2 regions of the Streptomyces sp. GbtcB7 genome follow, and region 2 is predicted to be linked to the other one. Evidence: riboswitches for the same ligand, from Rfam matches in the RefSeq annotation. Region 2 holds a riboswitch; the other holds the start of a gene.
What was found. A riboswitch is a leader RNA that binds a small molecule or an ion and turns the genes downstream of it on or off. The one in region 2 is predicted to bind glycine.
Positions count from the first base shown of each region.

Region 1 (7,437 bases), on a different contig from region 2:
CCCCGACGAACATGACCGGGTCGTCGCCCTCGATGCTGGCCAGACAGCGGCGGGCGGTCAGGACGACTCCCGTCGCCGCGAACTCGGCCGAGGCGGCGGCGAAGAAGTCCACCGGGTCGTCCTGCCAGTCGGGCTCGTAGAGTTTCACCCGGCCACCGCTCGTGGGCCCGTCCAGTGGGGTGCGCCCGGTCCGGCACAGCTCGGCGACCGCGAGGGGCGGCAGCGGCACTCCGACCGTCCCGTCCGGGTTGATCGCGATACCGACCTGCGGAGGCAGCCCGCGGGCGAACTCGACCGCGGGCGCGATCGTGTACGACAGATGGCTGCCGGCGACCTGGCGGAACTGCTCCTCGGAGCTGAAGACCGGCACGTACGCCTGGCCCTCGATCTCCAGGATGGGCAGGTCGAGGGATCCCGCGTGCGGTCCGCCGCCGTTGGGCAGCGGCACCCAGACGAAGCTGCGGCCGAGGACCTCGACGATGCGGCCGCCGGCCGAGGGCACTCCGAGGGACGCGGAGAGCACCTCCTCCAGTTCGTTGCCCGGCCAGCCGCCGTGCGAGTGGGGGTGGGGGCCGGGTTGCGGGTACGCCGGGACCGAGAAGTCCGGGAAGTCGGGGATGTCCATCTGTCTACCTGTCTACCGCCTGCGGTGAACCACTGTTCTGGTGTTCTGGCTGGAAAGGTTAGTGGGCCTGTATGACTTCACGACCGCTCTCGGCCACTCGCGGCCGTTTCTCAGCCACCGAAGCCGATCCGCCGCAGTACGTCCGCCGCGTCCCGGTCGAGGAGCACCGCCGAGCCGCAGCCCTCCGGCAGGTCGCCCCGCTCGACGGAGCGCAGCAGCCGGGCAACCGCGCCCCGGTGACGGGCGAACGCGTACCGCGAGACGCCCCGGCCGCGCTCGCGCTGGCCCTCCAGCGCCGTGCCGGGCGTGACGTCGAGCAGCAGCAGGTGGAGGGTGCCGCCGCGGCGCTGGGCCTCGCGGGCGAGCCAGCGGCGCACCCAGGCCTGCGTACCGCAGTCGTGCACGACGAGCCCGGCGCCGGAGCGCAGGGCGCGACGCAGGCCCGCGTAGTGCGCGAGGCGGACGAGGGGCCGGTAGAGGGCGTACGGCAGCCGGCCGCCGATCCGCTCGTCCCAGCGGTCCCGGGTGTCCTGGGAGTCGATGCGCGGGCCCTCGACGGCGCGGCGCATCAGGGTCGACTTGCCGCTGCCCGGCAACCCGGTGACCACGACGACGTCGGCCGCCGCGAAGTGCAGACCGTGCGGAGAGTGTCCCGCGCGCTCTCTGAGGTCGCGGACGACGGCCGTCGGCAGCGCTCCGCACGTCTCCCGGGTCCTGGCCGGGGCACCGGGCTGCTCGGGCAGCGCGAGGCCCGAGGTCGTGGCGTACGCCGTGGTCCTGTTCACCGTGATCGTCCTCCCCTTGGGTGTGGAGTCCCATCCCCGTCGAGTGTAAAGAGAAGGTAATGCGCGGTGTCTCTCGTTTCCGTACGCGGACTGCCACAGGCCGGTTACAGATGCGGACTGCCGTGATCGGACGGCGCGTGCGATGATGTGCCCGCCAACTGCATACCGGCCGCTTGAATCCGCGCGGGAGAGTTCCGGGAACCTTCGGGTACCCGGGCGCCGAAGGAGCAAGTCCCTCCCTTGAATCTCTCAGGCCCCGTTACCGCGCGGGCGAGGCACATCTGAAAAGCGGGCCGCTGTCCAGTGGCTCCACCCAAGGTGCAAGTCAGGACCTCCGTTCGCGGGGTCGTGATGAACCTCTCAGGTTCCGATGACAGATGGGGAGGAACGACCTCGCCGTCATGCCTTGGGAGCCCCACCGATGAGCAGTAACGCACCCCGTCTCACCGCGCTCGATGCCCTGCATCGCGCGCTCGGCGCGACGATGACCGACTTCGCGGGCTGGGACATGCCCCTGCGCTACGGCTCCGAGCGCGACGAGCATCTCGCCGTGCGCACCCGGGCCGGTCTCTTCGACCTGTCGCACATGGGCGAGATCACGGTCACCGGGCCGCAGGCCGCCACCCTGCTCAACCACGCGCTGGTCGGCAACATCGCCTCCGTCGGCGTCGGCCGCGCCCGCTACACGATGATCTGCCGGGAGGACGGCGGCATCCTGGACGACCTGATCGTCTACCGGCTGGCCGAGAACGAGTACATGGTCGTCGCGAACGCCTCCAACGCCCAGGTGGTGCTGGACGCGCTGAGCGAGCGTGCCGCCGGCTTCGACGCCCTCGTGCGCGACGACCGGGACGCGTACGCGCTGATCGCCGTGCAGGGCCCCGAGTCCCCCGGCATCCTCAAGTCGCTGACCGACGCCGACCTGGACGGGCTGAAGTACTACGCCGGTCTGCCGGGCACCGTCGCGGGCGTCCCGGCGCTGATCGCCCGCACGGGCTACACGGGCGAGGACGGCTTCGAGCTGTTCGTGGCCCCGTCCGACGCCGAGAAGCTGTGGCAGGCGCTGACGGACGCGGGCGCGCCCGTCGGGCTCGTCCCCTGCGGCCTCTCCTGCCGCGACACGCTGCGCCTGGAGGCGGGCATGCCGCTGTACGGGCACGAGCTGACCACCTCGCTCACCCCCTTCGACGCGGGGCTCGGGCGGGTCGTGAAGTTCGAGAAGGAGGGGGACTTCGTGGGACGTGCCGCGCTCCAGGAGGCCGCCTCCCGCGCCGAGGAGAACCCCCCGCGGGTACTCGTCGGTCTTGTCGCCGAGGGCCGTCGCGTGCCGCGCGCCGGGTACCCGGTCGTCGCCGACGGCAAGGTGATCGGCGAGGTCACCTCCGGCGCGCCCTCCCCGACGCTGGGCAAGCCGATCGCGATGGCGTACGTCGACGCCGCCCACGCCGCGCCCGGCACGGCCGGGGTCGGCGTGGACATCCGGGGCAGCCATGAGCCGTACGAGGTCGTGGCGCTGCCGTTCTACAAGCGCCAGAAGTAGCTTCGGGGCCGAAAGGGCCCCGTCCAGCGCGCCCACGTGACGCACGCCGCTGTGTCACGTCTCGTATCCCAAGACCACTCGGTCATCCCGTTCATCCGCACTCCCCCGCGTACAGGAGAATTCAGGCCATGAGCAACCCCCAGCAGCTGCGCTACAGCAAGGAGCACGAGTGGCTGTCGGTCGCCGAGGACGGCGTCTCGACGGTCGGCATCACCGAGTTCGCGGCCAACGCGCTCGGCGATGTCGTCTACGCCCAGCTTCCGGAGGTCGGTGACACGGTGACCGCGGGCGAGACCTGCGGCGAGCTGGAGTCGACCAAGTCGGTCAGCGACCTGTACGCGCCGGTCACCGGCGAGGTCGTGGAGGCCAACCAGGACGTGGTCGACGACCCGTCGCTGGTGAACTCCGCCCCCTTCGAGGGCGGCTGGCTGTTCAAGGTACGCGTCACGGACGAGCCGGCCGACCTGCTCTCCGCCGACGAGTACACCGAGTTCTCCGGCTCTTAAGGACTTCTGACTGATGTCGCTTCTGAACACGCCCCTGCACGAGCTGGACCCGGACGTCGCCGCCGCCGTCGACGCCGAGCTGCACCGCCAGCAGTCCACCCTGGAGATGATCGCCTCGGAGAACTTCGCTCCGGTCGCGGTCATGGAGGCCCAGGGCTCGGTCCTGACCAACAAGTACGCCGAGGGCTACCCGGGCCGCCGCTACTACGGCGGCTGTGAGCACGTCGACGTGGTCGAGCAGATCGCCATCGACCGCGTCAAGGCGCTCTTCGGCGCCGAGCACGCGAACGTGCAGCCCCACTCGGGCGCCCAGGCCAACGCGGCGGCGATGTTCGCGCTGCTGAAGCCGGGCGACACGATCATGGGTCTGAACCTCGCGCACGGCGGGCACCTCACCCACGGCATGAAGATCAACTTCTCCGGCAAGCTGTACAACGTGGTCGCGTACCACGTGAACGACGAGACCGGTCAGGTCGACATGGACGAGGTCGAGCGCCTCGCCAAGGAGTCCAGGCCGCAGCTGATCGTGGCGGGCTGGTCGGCGTACCCGCGTCAGCTGGACTTCGCCGCGTTCCGTCGGATCGCGGACGAGGTCGGCGCGTACCTGATGGTCGACATGGCGCACTTCGCGGGTCTCGTGGCCGCGGGCCTGCACCCGAACCCGGTGCCGCACGCCCACGTGGTCACGACCACGACCCACAAGACGCTGGGCGGCCCGCGCGGTGGCGTGATCCTGTCCACCGCCGAGCTGGCGAAGAAGATCAACTCCGCGGTCTTCCCCGGCCAGCAGGGCGGTCCGCTGGAGCACGTGATCGCCGCGAAGGCCGTCTCCTTCAAGGTCGCCGCCTCCGACGACTTCAAGGAGCGCCAGCAGCGCACGCTGGACGGCGCGCGCATCCTGGCCGAGCGCCTGGTCCAGGACGACGTCAAGGCCGTGGGCGTGGACGTGCTGTCCGGCGGCACGGACGTGCACCTGGTCCTGGTCGACCTGCGCAACTCCGAGCTGGACGGTCAGCAGGCCGAGGACCGTCTCCACGAGGTCGGCATCACGGTCAACCGCAACGCCATCCCGAACGACCCGCGCCCCCCGATGATCACGTCCGGCCTGCGCATCGGCACGCCCGCGCTCGCCACCCGCGGCTTCCAGGCCGAGGACTTCACCGAGGTCGCGGACATCATCGCCGAGGCACTGAAGGCACCCTCTCCCTTCGGGGCGGCCGACGCGGAGTCCCTCAAGTCCCGGGTCTCCGCCCTGGCCGACAAGCACCCGCTGTACCCCGGCCTGAAGTAGTACCGCCTGAAGTAGTACAGAACCAGTTCCTGCGAAAGTTCACTTTCGTACAGAAATTCGCACGGAACGTACGATTCACCGGGACGCCGCGCACACTGGAACTGGAGCTGTGCGCGGCGCCCGCCCCCATGCACCACCCCTGTTGTGAGGAGTCCCCGTGGCCATCTCGGTCTTCGACCTGTTCTCGATCGGCATAGGCCCGTCGAGCTCCCACACGGTGGGCCCGATGCGTGCGGCGCGCATGTTCGCCCGCCGGCTGCGCAACGAGGAGCTGCTGGACTCGGTGGTCTCCGTCCGGGCCGAGCTGTACGGCTCCCTGGGCGCGACCGGTCATGGCCACGGCACCCCGAAGGCGGTGCTGCTGGGCCTGGAGGGCGCGTCGCCGCGAACCGTGGACGTGGAGGGCGCCGACGACCGCGTGGAGCAGATCAAGTCCTCGGGCCGCCTCTCGCTCCTCGGCACGCACGAGATCTCCTTCTCCTTCGCCGACGACCTGGTCCTGCACCGCCGCAAGGCCCTGCCGTACCACGCGAACGGCATGACGGTCTTCGCGTACGACGCCTCCGGCGCACTCGTCCTGGAGAAGACGTACTACTCGGTCGGCGGCGGCTTCGTGGTCGACGAGGACGCGGTGGGCGAGGACCGCATCAAGCTCGACGACACGGTGCTCAAGTACCCGTTCCGCACGGGCGACGAGCTGCTGCGGCTGACGAAGGAGACCGGCCTGTCGATCTCCGCCCTGATGCTGGAGAACGAGCGGGCCTGGCGCACCGAGGAGGAGATCCGCGAGGGCCTGCTCGCCATCTGGCGTGTGATGCAGGCGTGCGTCTCCCGGGGCATGGCCCGCGAGGGCATCCTGCCGGGCGGGCTCAAGGTCCGCCGCCGCGCCGCCGTCTCGGCCCGCCAGCTGCGGGCGGAGGGCGACCCGTTGGCCCACGCGATGGAGTGGATCACGCTCTACGCCATGGCGGTGAACGAGGAGAACGCGGCGGGCGGCCGGGTGGTCACGGCCCCCACGAACGGCGCCGCGGGCATCATCCCGGCGGTCCTCCACTACTACATCAACTTCATCCCGGGCGCGGACGAGGACGGCGTCGTGCGCTTCCTGCTGGCCGCCGGCGCCATCGGGATGCTCTTCAAGGAGAACGCCTCCATCTCCGGCGCCGAGGTCGGCTGCCAGGGCGAGGTCGGCTCGGCCTGCTCGATGGCCGCGGGCGCCCTCGCCGAGGTCCTCGGCGGCAGCCCCGAACAGGTCGAGAACGCCGCCGAGATCGGCATGGAACACAACCTCGGCCTCACCTGCGACCCCGTCGGCGGCCTCGTCCAGATCCCCTGCATCGAACGCAACGGCATGGCAGCGGTCAAGGCGGTCACCGCCGCCCGCATGGCCATGCGCGGCGACGGCTCCCACAAGGTCTCCCTCGACAAGGTCATCAAGACCATGAAGGAGACGGGCGCGGACATGAGCGTCAAGTACAAGGAGACGGCGCGGGGCGGGCTGGCGGTGAACATCATCGAGTGCTAGGGAAATAGGCCCTGACCAGCGCGTTCGTTTCTTTCGGCGCTGTCGGGGCCTTCCCTGCTCACACGGCGGCAAGAGTTCGTAGCACGTACGCAACGTCGAATGCCCCTCGGGCGCAGCCGCCCGGCGGCTCGTCACAGCAAACCCCTCGGCAGAGCGTTAGCCCAGCAGTCCGGCTGAGGGACAACGGGCGGTTCGCGGCCGTCTGGGCGTATCGGTGTACGTGGTGACCGTCGACGCTCTCTGATCCGGCACGGCATCAACCACCGGTGCCCGAATGGCGGCGGAGGACAGAATCACCCCAGCTCACCAACAAGACGGCAACGCCTCTGGACACCGGGGCGGGCCACGGGTGCGGCCCGCGAACCGGCCCGGCACGGTTGAACTGCTCGACCTCGACGGCCATCTCGACCTGGTGGGCGACCCGTTCTCCGGTGCCGTGATCGACCGGGGCAGGATCGTGCTGCCGGGAGACCCCGGACTGGGCGCGTGCTCGCGCCCCGACAGCGAGAACACCTGGGAGAAATGACGTGCAATTCCGCTGCGCCGTACTCGACGACTTCCAGAACGTGGCGAGCACATGTGCCGACTGGTCGACGCTGAGCGATCGGGTCGAGGTCGTCTCCTTCACCGAGCACTTCGCCACCGAGGACGAACTCGCCTCCGCCCTCGCCGACTTCGACTTCGTGGTCACCCTGCGCGAGCGGGTGCCTTTCCCGGACTCACTGCTGAACCGGCTGCCCCGCCTGAAGCTGCTGATCGCCTCCGGCATGCGTAACTCGGTGATCGACTACGCGGCCGCGAAGGCGGGCGGCGTCACCGTGTGCGGCACCCAGAGCTCCTCGACGCCGCCGGTCGAACTCACCTGGGCCCTGCTGCTCGGACTCGCCCGCGGCATCGTCCAGGAGAACAACGCCCTGCGCGGCGGCGGCCCGTGGCAGTCCACCGTCGGCGCCGACCTGCACGGCCGCACGCTCGGCCTGCTCGGACTCGGCAAGATCGGCAGCCGGGTGGCCCAGATCGGACTCGCCTTCGGCATGGAGGTCACCGCCTGGAGCCAGCACCTCACCAAGGAACGCGCGGACGAGGTCGGCGTCGAACTCGCCTCCTCCAAGGAGGAGTTGCTCGCAAGCAGCGACTTCATCTCCCTCCACCTCGCGCTGAGCGA
Region 1 covers NZ_JAGXJM010000014.1:41,788-49,224, reverse strand. The annotation lists gene KVT44_RS23260 (enhanced serine sensitivity protein SseB) at 1-625, opposite strand, end outside; gene KVT44_RS23255 (AAA family ATPase) at 736-1,416, opposite strand; glycine riboswitch at 1,585-1,685, shown strand; gene gcvT (glycine cleavage system aminomethyltransferase GcvT) at 1,832-2,950, shown strand; gene gcvH (glycine cleavage system protein GcvH) at 3,079-3,456, shown strand; gene glyA (serine hydroxymethyltransferase) at 3,470-4,747, shown strand; gene KVT44_RS23235 (L-serine ammonia-lyase) at 4,905-6,272, shown strand; gene KVT44_RS23230 (hypothetical protein) at 6,622-6,798, shown strand; gene KVT44_RS23225 (D-2-hydroxyacid dehydrogenase family protein) at 6,800-7,437, shown strand, end outside.
Region 1: another riboswitch for glycine. It lies ahead of gcvT (glycine cleavage system aminomethyltransferase GcvT); the one in region 2 lies ahead of gcvP (aminomethyl-transferring glycine dehydrogenase).

Region 2 (7,437 bases):
CGGACATGTGAGAACCGCGCCTACGATCCTGCATCTCGACATGGATGCCTTCTTCGCTTCGGCGGAGCAGGCAGCCAAGCCGAGCCTGCGCGGGAAGGCCGTCGTCGTGGGCGGGCTCGGACCCCGTGGAGTCGTCGCGACCGCTTCGTACGAGGCACGGGTCTTCGGGGTGCACTCGGCGATGCCCATGGCCCAGGCACGGCGGCTGGCGCCGAACGCCGCGTATCTCGTGCCCCGCTTCACGCTCTACCGGGAGGTCAGCGAGCAGGTGATGGGGCTGCTGGGGGCGCTGTCGCCGCTGGTGGAGCCGCTGAGCCTGGACGAGGCGTTCGTCGATCTGGAGGCGGGGGCAGCGGCCTGGGACGAGGCTTCCGCGCGGCTGGCCGGGGCGAAGCTGCGCGCGGACATCCGGGCCGTCACGGGGCTGACGGGTTCGGTGGGACTCGCCGCGTCCAAGATGCTCGCCAAGATCGCTTCGGAGCAGGCGAAGCCCGACGGTCTCGTGGTCATAGAACCTGGGACGGAGCGCGCGCTGCTGGGGCCGATGTCGGTGCGGACGCTGCCGGGAGTCGGGCCCGCGACCGGGGACCACCTGCGCCGGGCCGGGATCACCACGGTCGACGAGATCGCCGAGGCGGGCGAGGACGAACTCGTACGGCTGGTGGGGAAGGCACACGGGCACGCGCTGTACGCGATGGCGCTGGCGCACGACGAGCGGCCCGTGGTGGCCGAGCGGGAGACGAAGTCCGTGTCGGTGGAGGACACGTACGACGTGGACATCCACGACCGGATGCGGGTCGGCCTGGAGGTGCAGCGGCTCGCCGACCGATGTGTGCGGCGGTTGCGGGATGCGGGACTGTCCGGGCGGACCATCGTGCTGAAGGTGCGGAGGTACGACTTCTCGACGCTGACCCGGTCCGAGACGCTGCGGGGGCCGACGGACGACCCTGGCGTCGTACGGGAGGCTGCCGCGCGGCTTCTGGAGGCGGTGGACACGACCGGGGGTGTGCGGCTGCTGGGGGTCGGCGTCTCGGGGCTCGCCGACTACACGCAGGAGGACCTGTTCGCCCAGGCCCAGGCTCAGGCGCAAGCGGAGGCGGAGGCCGCCGCGGGGGAGTCGGCGGTGCTGGAGCATCCGGACGAGGAGGGGGCGGAGGAAGCGGCTGCCGAGCAGGCGCCGCCTGCCGAGCGGCGGTGGCCTGCGGGGCATGACGTGCGGCATGTGGAGTACGGGCATGGATGGGTGCAGGGGAGTGGGCTCGGGAGGGTGACCGTGCGGTTCGAGACGCCTTACTCCGAGCCGGGGCGTGTGCGGACGTTTCGTACGGATGATGTTGCGTTGGAGTTGGCTGATCCGTTGCCGTTGGTGAGGGGGCCCGTGTGCGATCGCCGTGGGGGGTGAAGTCGGCTTGGCGCTGCGGGCCGGTACGTGGCTGGTCGCGCCCACGCGGCGGAGCCGCATGATGTCAGCGCCCCGCGCCCCTTTCGGGGCGCGTCAGCTGGGCCACATCTAGAGAAGTCAACCCTCGTCCGTGCCTGCCAGGCGGCCGAAGTCACGGTCCGGGGGTGGGGGTGGGGGTGTCACGTCCAGGCCGTAGTGGTGGTAGAGCTGGAGTTCCTGTTCGGGGGAGAGGTGGCGGCCCACGCCGAAGTCGGGGGCGTCCTTGATCAGGGCGCGGTCGAAGGGGACACGCAGCGTGCCCTCGACGACTTCGCTTGGCTCCAGGGGGACGAAGGCGTCCCTGCTGAACAGGCCCGTCCGTATGGCGGCCCACTCCGGGACGCCGGTCGCGTCGTCGAGATAGACCTCGTCGACCGTGCCGATCTTGGCGCCGTTGCAGTCGAGCGCCTTGCGGCCGATCAGGTTGCGCGGATCGATGTCGGTCTGCACGGTCCCTCCACTCGCTAGCAACTCATCCGTAAGCACTACAAAAGAGCACATTCGGGAAGGTGGCCACTCGAAAGCTCGTGCGTTGTCCTCGCTGGTAGGCTGGCAAGCGGCTGCTGATCCCGTGCGGGAGAGTCCTCCAGACATCATCGGAGGCGCCGAAGGAGCAAATCCTCCCCGGAATCTCTCAGGCACACGTACCGCACGGACGAGGTCACTCTGGAAAGCAGGGCGGGTGTCGAAGGCCTCCGCCCTCACCGACGGTGAAAGCCGGGTCGCAGTGAGCGGGCGGGCCGGTGAAGCTCTCAGGTTGAGATGACAGAGGGGGAGGCCGTCGGGGTACCCGCGCCGTGGTGCCCCTCGAAGGTCGTGTCAGACCAGGAGGCCTCCGCAATGACCGCCCATCGCATTCCGCTCTCCGAGCTCGAACAGGGAATCCCCTTCGAGCAGCGCCACATCGGGCCCGACTCCGAGGCGCGGGCCAAGATGCTCGCGCAGGTCGGGTACGGCTCGCTCGACGAGCTGACGGCCGCCGCGGTGCCGGACGTCATCAAGAACGCCGAGGCGCTGAAGCTGCCGGGCGCGCGCACCGAGGCCGAGGTACTGGCCGAGCTGCGCTCCCTCGCGGACCGCAACCAGGTGCTCGACTCGATGATCGGCCTCGGCTACTACGGCACGTTCACGCCGCCGGTGATCCTGCGCAACGTCATGGAGAACCCGGCCTGGTACACCGCGTACACGCCGTACCAGCCGGAGATCTCCCAGGGGCGGCTCGAAGCGCTGCTGAACTTCCAGACCGTCGTCGCCGAGCTGACCGGGCTGCCCACCTCCGGCGCCTCGCTGCTCGACGAGGGCACCGCCGCCGCCGAGGCGATGGCGCTGTCCCGGCGCATGGGCAAGAACAAGAAGGGCCTCTTCCTGGTCGACGCGGACACCCTGCCGCAGACCGTCGCCGTCATCGAGACCCGCGCGGAGCCGACCGGCGTCGAGGTCGTCGTCGCCGACCTGGGCGAGGGCATCCCGGCCGAGATCGCCGGGCGTGAGATCAACGGCGTACTGATCCAGTACCCGGGCGCCTCCGGTGCCGTACGCGACCTGAAGCCCGTCATCGAGCAGGCGCACGAGCTCGGCGCGGTCGTCACGGTCGCCGCGGACCTGCTCGCCCTCACGCTGCTCGCCTCGCCCGGTGAGCTCGGCGCCGACATCGCGATCGGTACGACCCAGCGCTTCGGCGTGCCGATGGGCTTCGGCGGTCCGCACGCCGGATACATGGCGGTGCGTGAGAAGTTCGCGCGCAGCCTGCCCGGCCGACTGGTGGGCGTCTCCGTGGACGCCGACGGACACAAGGCGTATCGGCTCGCCCTGCAGACGCGGGAGCAGCACATCCGCCGTGAGAAGGCGACCAGCAACATCTGCACGGCGCAGGTGCTGCTCGCGGTGATGGCCGGCATGTACGCCGTCTACCACGGTCCCGAGGGCCTGCGGACCATCGCGCGGCGTACGCACCGGTACGCCACGATCCTCGCCGCGGGCCTGACGGCCGGCGGGGTCGAGGTCGTGCACGGCGCCTACTTCGACACGCTGACCGCGCGGGTGCCGGGCCGGGCCGCCGAGGTCGTGGCGGGCGCGCGCGACGGAGGCGTCAACCTCCACCTCGTCGACGCCGACCACGTGTCGATCGCCTGCGACGAGACCACCGCCCGCAAGCAGGTGGGCGCCGTCTGGACCGCGTTCGGAGTCGACGGTGACATCGAGGCCCTGGACGCCGTCGCCGAGGACACGCTGCCCGCGGCACTGCTGCGCACCGACGACTACCTCACGCACCCGGTCTTCCACCAGTACCGCTCCGAGACCGCGATGCTGCGCTATCTGCGCAAGCTGTCCGACCGCGACTACGCGCTCGACCGCGGCATGATCCCGCTGGGCTCCTGCACGATGAAGCTCAACGCGACCACCGAGATGGAGCCGGTCACCTGGCCCGAGTTCGGCCAGCTGCACCCCTTCGTCCCCGCCGAGCAGGCGCAGGGCTATCTCACCCTCATCCAGGAGCTGGAGGAGCGGCTCGCCGAGGTCACCGGGTACGACAAGGTGTCGCTCCAGCCGAACGCGGGCTCCCAGGGCGAGCTGGCCGGGCTGCTTGCCGTCCGCGGCTACCACCGGGCCAACGGCGATGACCAGCGCACGGTCTGCCTGATCCCGTCCTCCGCGCACGGCACGAACGCCGCGAGTGCCGTGATGGCCGGCATGAAGGTCGTCGTCGTGAAGACCGCCGAGGACGGCGAGATCGACGTCGAGGACCTGCGCGCGAAGATCGAGCAGCACCGCGACGAGCTCTCGGTGCTGATGATCACGTACCCCTCGACGCACGGTGTGTTCGAGGAGCACGTCGCCGACATCTGCGCGCAGGTGCACGAGGCGGGCGGGCAGGTGTACGTCGACGGCGCCAACCTCAACGCGCTGGTGGGCCTCGCCAAGCCGGGCCACTTCGGCGGTGACGTCTCCCACCTGAACCTGCACAAGACGTTCTGCATCCCGCACGGCGGCGGCGGTCCGGGCGTGGGCCCGGTCGGCGTACGCGCGCACCTGGCGCCGTACCTGCCGAACCACCCGCTGCAGCCCGCGGCCGGCCCCGAGACCGGCGTGGGGCCGATCTCCGCCGCTCCCTGGGGCTCGGCGGGCATTCTGCCCATCTCCTGGGCGTACGTCCGTCTCATGGGCGGCGAGGGCCTCAAGCGGGCCACGCAGGTGGCGGTGCTGTCCGCGAACTACATCGCCAAGCGCCTGGAGCCGCACTTCCCGGTGCTCTACACCGGTCCCGGCGGGCTCGTCGCGCACGAGTGCATCATCGATCTGCGTCCGCTGACCAAGGCGACCGGCGTCAGCGTCGACGACATCGCCAAGCGGCTCATCGACTACGGCTTCCACGCGCCGACGATGTCCTTCCCGGTGGCCGGCACGCTGATGATCGAGCCCACCGAGTCCGAGGACCTGATCGAGCTCGACCGGTTCTGCGACGCGATGATCGCCATTCGCGCGGAGATCGACAAGGTCGGCTCGGGCGTCTGGGCGGCCGAGGACAACCCGCTGCGGAACGCGCCGCACACCGCCGCCGCGCTCGGCGGCGAGTGGGAGCACGCGTACACCCGCGAGGAGGCCGTCTTCCCGGCCGGTGTCTCGGCCGCGGACAAGTACTGGCCGCCGGTGCGCCGCATCGACCAGGCGTACGGCGACCGGAACCTGGTCTGTTCCTGCCCGCCGCTGGACGCTTACGAAGAGTAGTCACCCTCGGACACGCGTCGGGGCCGGTTCGGAGATCACGTCTCCGGGCCGGCCCCTCTCCATGTCCGGGCGGCGGTCACCGCCAGCCGGTTGTGCGGCTCAGGCGGCCGTCATCACGTGCTCGCTGCCCTGGGGGCGGTGCGGGGCGATGATCTGGCCGTCGGGCAGGAGCTCACCGGTGTCCTCGAAGAGCAGAACGCCGTTGCACAGCAGGCTCCATCCCTGCTCCGGGTGGTGCGCCACGAGGCGGGCGGACTCCCGGTCGGCTGATTCGGCTGTCGGACACGGTGGCTGGTGCTGGCACATGGATGGGATCTTTCGCTGGGATGAGAGATGAGTGGTGGCTGTGGTGTCTTTCCCGCGGCTTGAAGTGCTCATGGCCGCCCCCCGGTGGCGTGTGTGTGGAACCCAGTGTTGCCCTACGGGCGTCAATCCGCAGGGATTTCGCAGCAGCGCTCCTCACAGGTTGGAGACGCGTCACCCGTGCGGACGGTTCAGTCCAACTCCACGGTCCCTTCGGGGGGTTCGTGGTGGCCGGATGGGGCTAGTCCGGTCGGGGTGGAGGGGGCGTTCTCCCTCGTACGAGCACTGTGGGGCCCGAACGAGCGGACGCGTTCGGGCGGCAACGTGCCCCGCGACCGGGACAACGGTAGCGGGGCACGGGGCGAGCGCTTGGTGTGCTTCTCCGGGTGCGTGATTACGCGGGCGAGCTGAGCAGCGGGGCGGGAGTGAGCCGGTGCGTGAGGACCGGGAGGAGTTCGGCGACGCGGTGCGGGCGATGCGCGGCGATACCGGGCGGCGCGGGCGCCAGCGGCACCAGGAGATCGGTGGCGGCCGGGTGACCGGTGGCGCCGTCCGCGGCGCAGTCGCCGTGCAGCCAGAGGGTGAGCATGTAGAGCTCGGGAACGGACAACAGTCGCGGCTGGTACGGCTGGCTCATGTTCTCGGCGTGACGCAGGGCGCGCTCGGTGGAGGCGATGTAGGGGCCTTCGAAGAAGTGCGAGAAGGCCCAGCCGTCGGGAGTGAGCATGGTGTCGGCCGCGGCCACCGACCGCTCGCCGCAGCGGATCAGGAAGCGCCATCCGGCGAGCCGGGTGGTGGAGGCGCCGGCCGGTGTGATGCGGTCCAGAACGTGTACGGGCAACGGGAGTTCGGGGGTGACGGGTCCCTGGGCCATGCGTAGGGACGGGGTGCGGGCCTCGCGGACTGCGGTGGGGGAACCGAGTGCCGTGAGGACGGTGCGCAGGGCGGGCGAGGGAGCCGGGGGGACATGCAGCGGCATGGTGGGTCGCCTCTCATTCGACAGGCACAGTGGCGCGAGGGCGGGGGCGGACGGCGCTGTCAGCTCTCGGGGTCGGAGGGGCGAGGGGTCTGGATCTGCCGACAGGATGTCGCCTGCCGCACGTCACCTCGACGACAGGACCTAGGACCGCGAGCGCCAACTCTCCGCCTCGTTTGCGGAGTTTATACGACACGTGTTCACACGGTGTTTCGTCTAGCCGTCCTGAATATGAAGAGCAAGGCGATATTCGGTCGACGAAACGAGACGTTCATCCCGATTCTGTGTCGGGGTTCGTCGGTGACCTCGGATTGCTTTGTCGGAGCGGTCGGCCGATTCTCGTCGGCGTTTTTCACGAGATCGTGTCAGGCTGAAACCGTGCTCTGGTTCATGCCCCGTGAATGTGCCTCCGGACAACGGGTACCAGGGTAGCGGTCGACGAGGCTGTACAGGGCGTTATCGATCGTGTTGCCTGGGCATCATCCTCCGGGACGGCAGGGGCCGGAGGATCGGCCTGCCCATTCGAGGAGGGACGCTTCGATGGGAGAGAAGGTCGTGGCAGGGTCGTACGACCTGTCCGATCGTCAGCACTACCGAGGCAAGCTCCGGCAGTGTCTGACGGGGCTGGCGCGGCTGCTGGAGGAGAAGCGGTTCGATCGCCCGAAGAATCTCATGGGCCTGGAGATCGAGCTGAATCTCGCCGGACCCGACGGCATGCCCAGGATGATGAATGCGCAAGTACTCGAAAGGATTGCGAGCCGAGACTTTCAAACAGAACTTGCCATGTTCAACCTGGAAGTCAACATAGCCCCACATCGATTGGACGGACGGGTATTCGATCGGCTCGCCGAGGAGCTGCACACCTCGCTCGCATATGCCCATCGAAAGGCCGGCGAACTCGACGCGGGAATCATGATGATCGGGATTCTGCCGACGCTCGACCGTGACGACCTGGTCTCCTCGAACCTGTCGGACGTCGATCGCTACACCC
Region 2 covers NZ_JAGXJM010000007.1:312,074-319,510, reverse strand. The annotation lists gene KVT44_RS14910 (DNA polymerase IV) at 8-1,402, shown strand; gene KVT44_RS14905 (PRC-barrel domain-containing protein) at 1,520-1,891, opposite strand; glycine riboswitch at 2,006-2,101, shown strand; gene gcvP (aminomethyl-transferring glycine dehydrogenase) at 2,282-5,167, shown strand; gene KVT44_RS14895 (DUF5999 family protein) at 5,267-5,473, opposite strand; gene KVT44_RS14890 (hypothetical protein) at 5,865-6,449, opposite strand; gene KVT44_RS14885 (glutamate-cysteine ligase family protein) at 6,987-7,437, shown strand, end outside.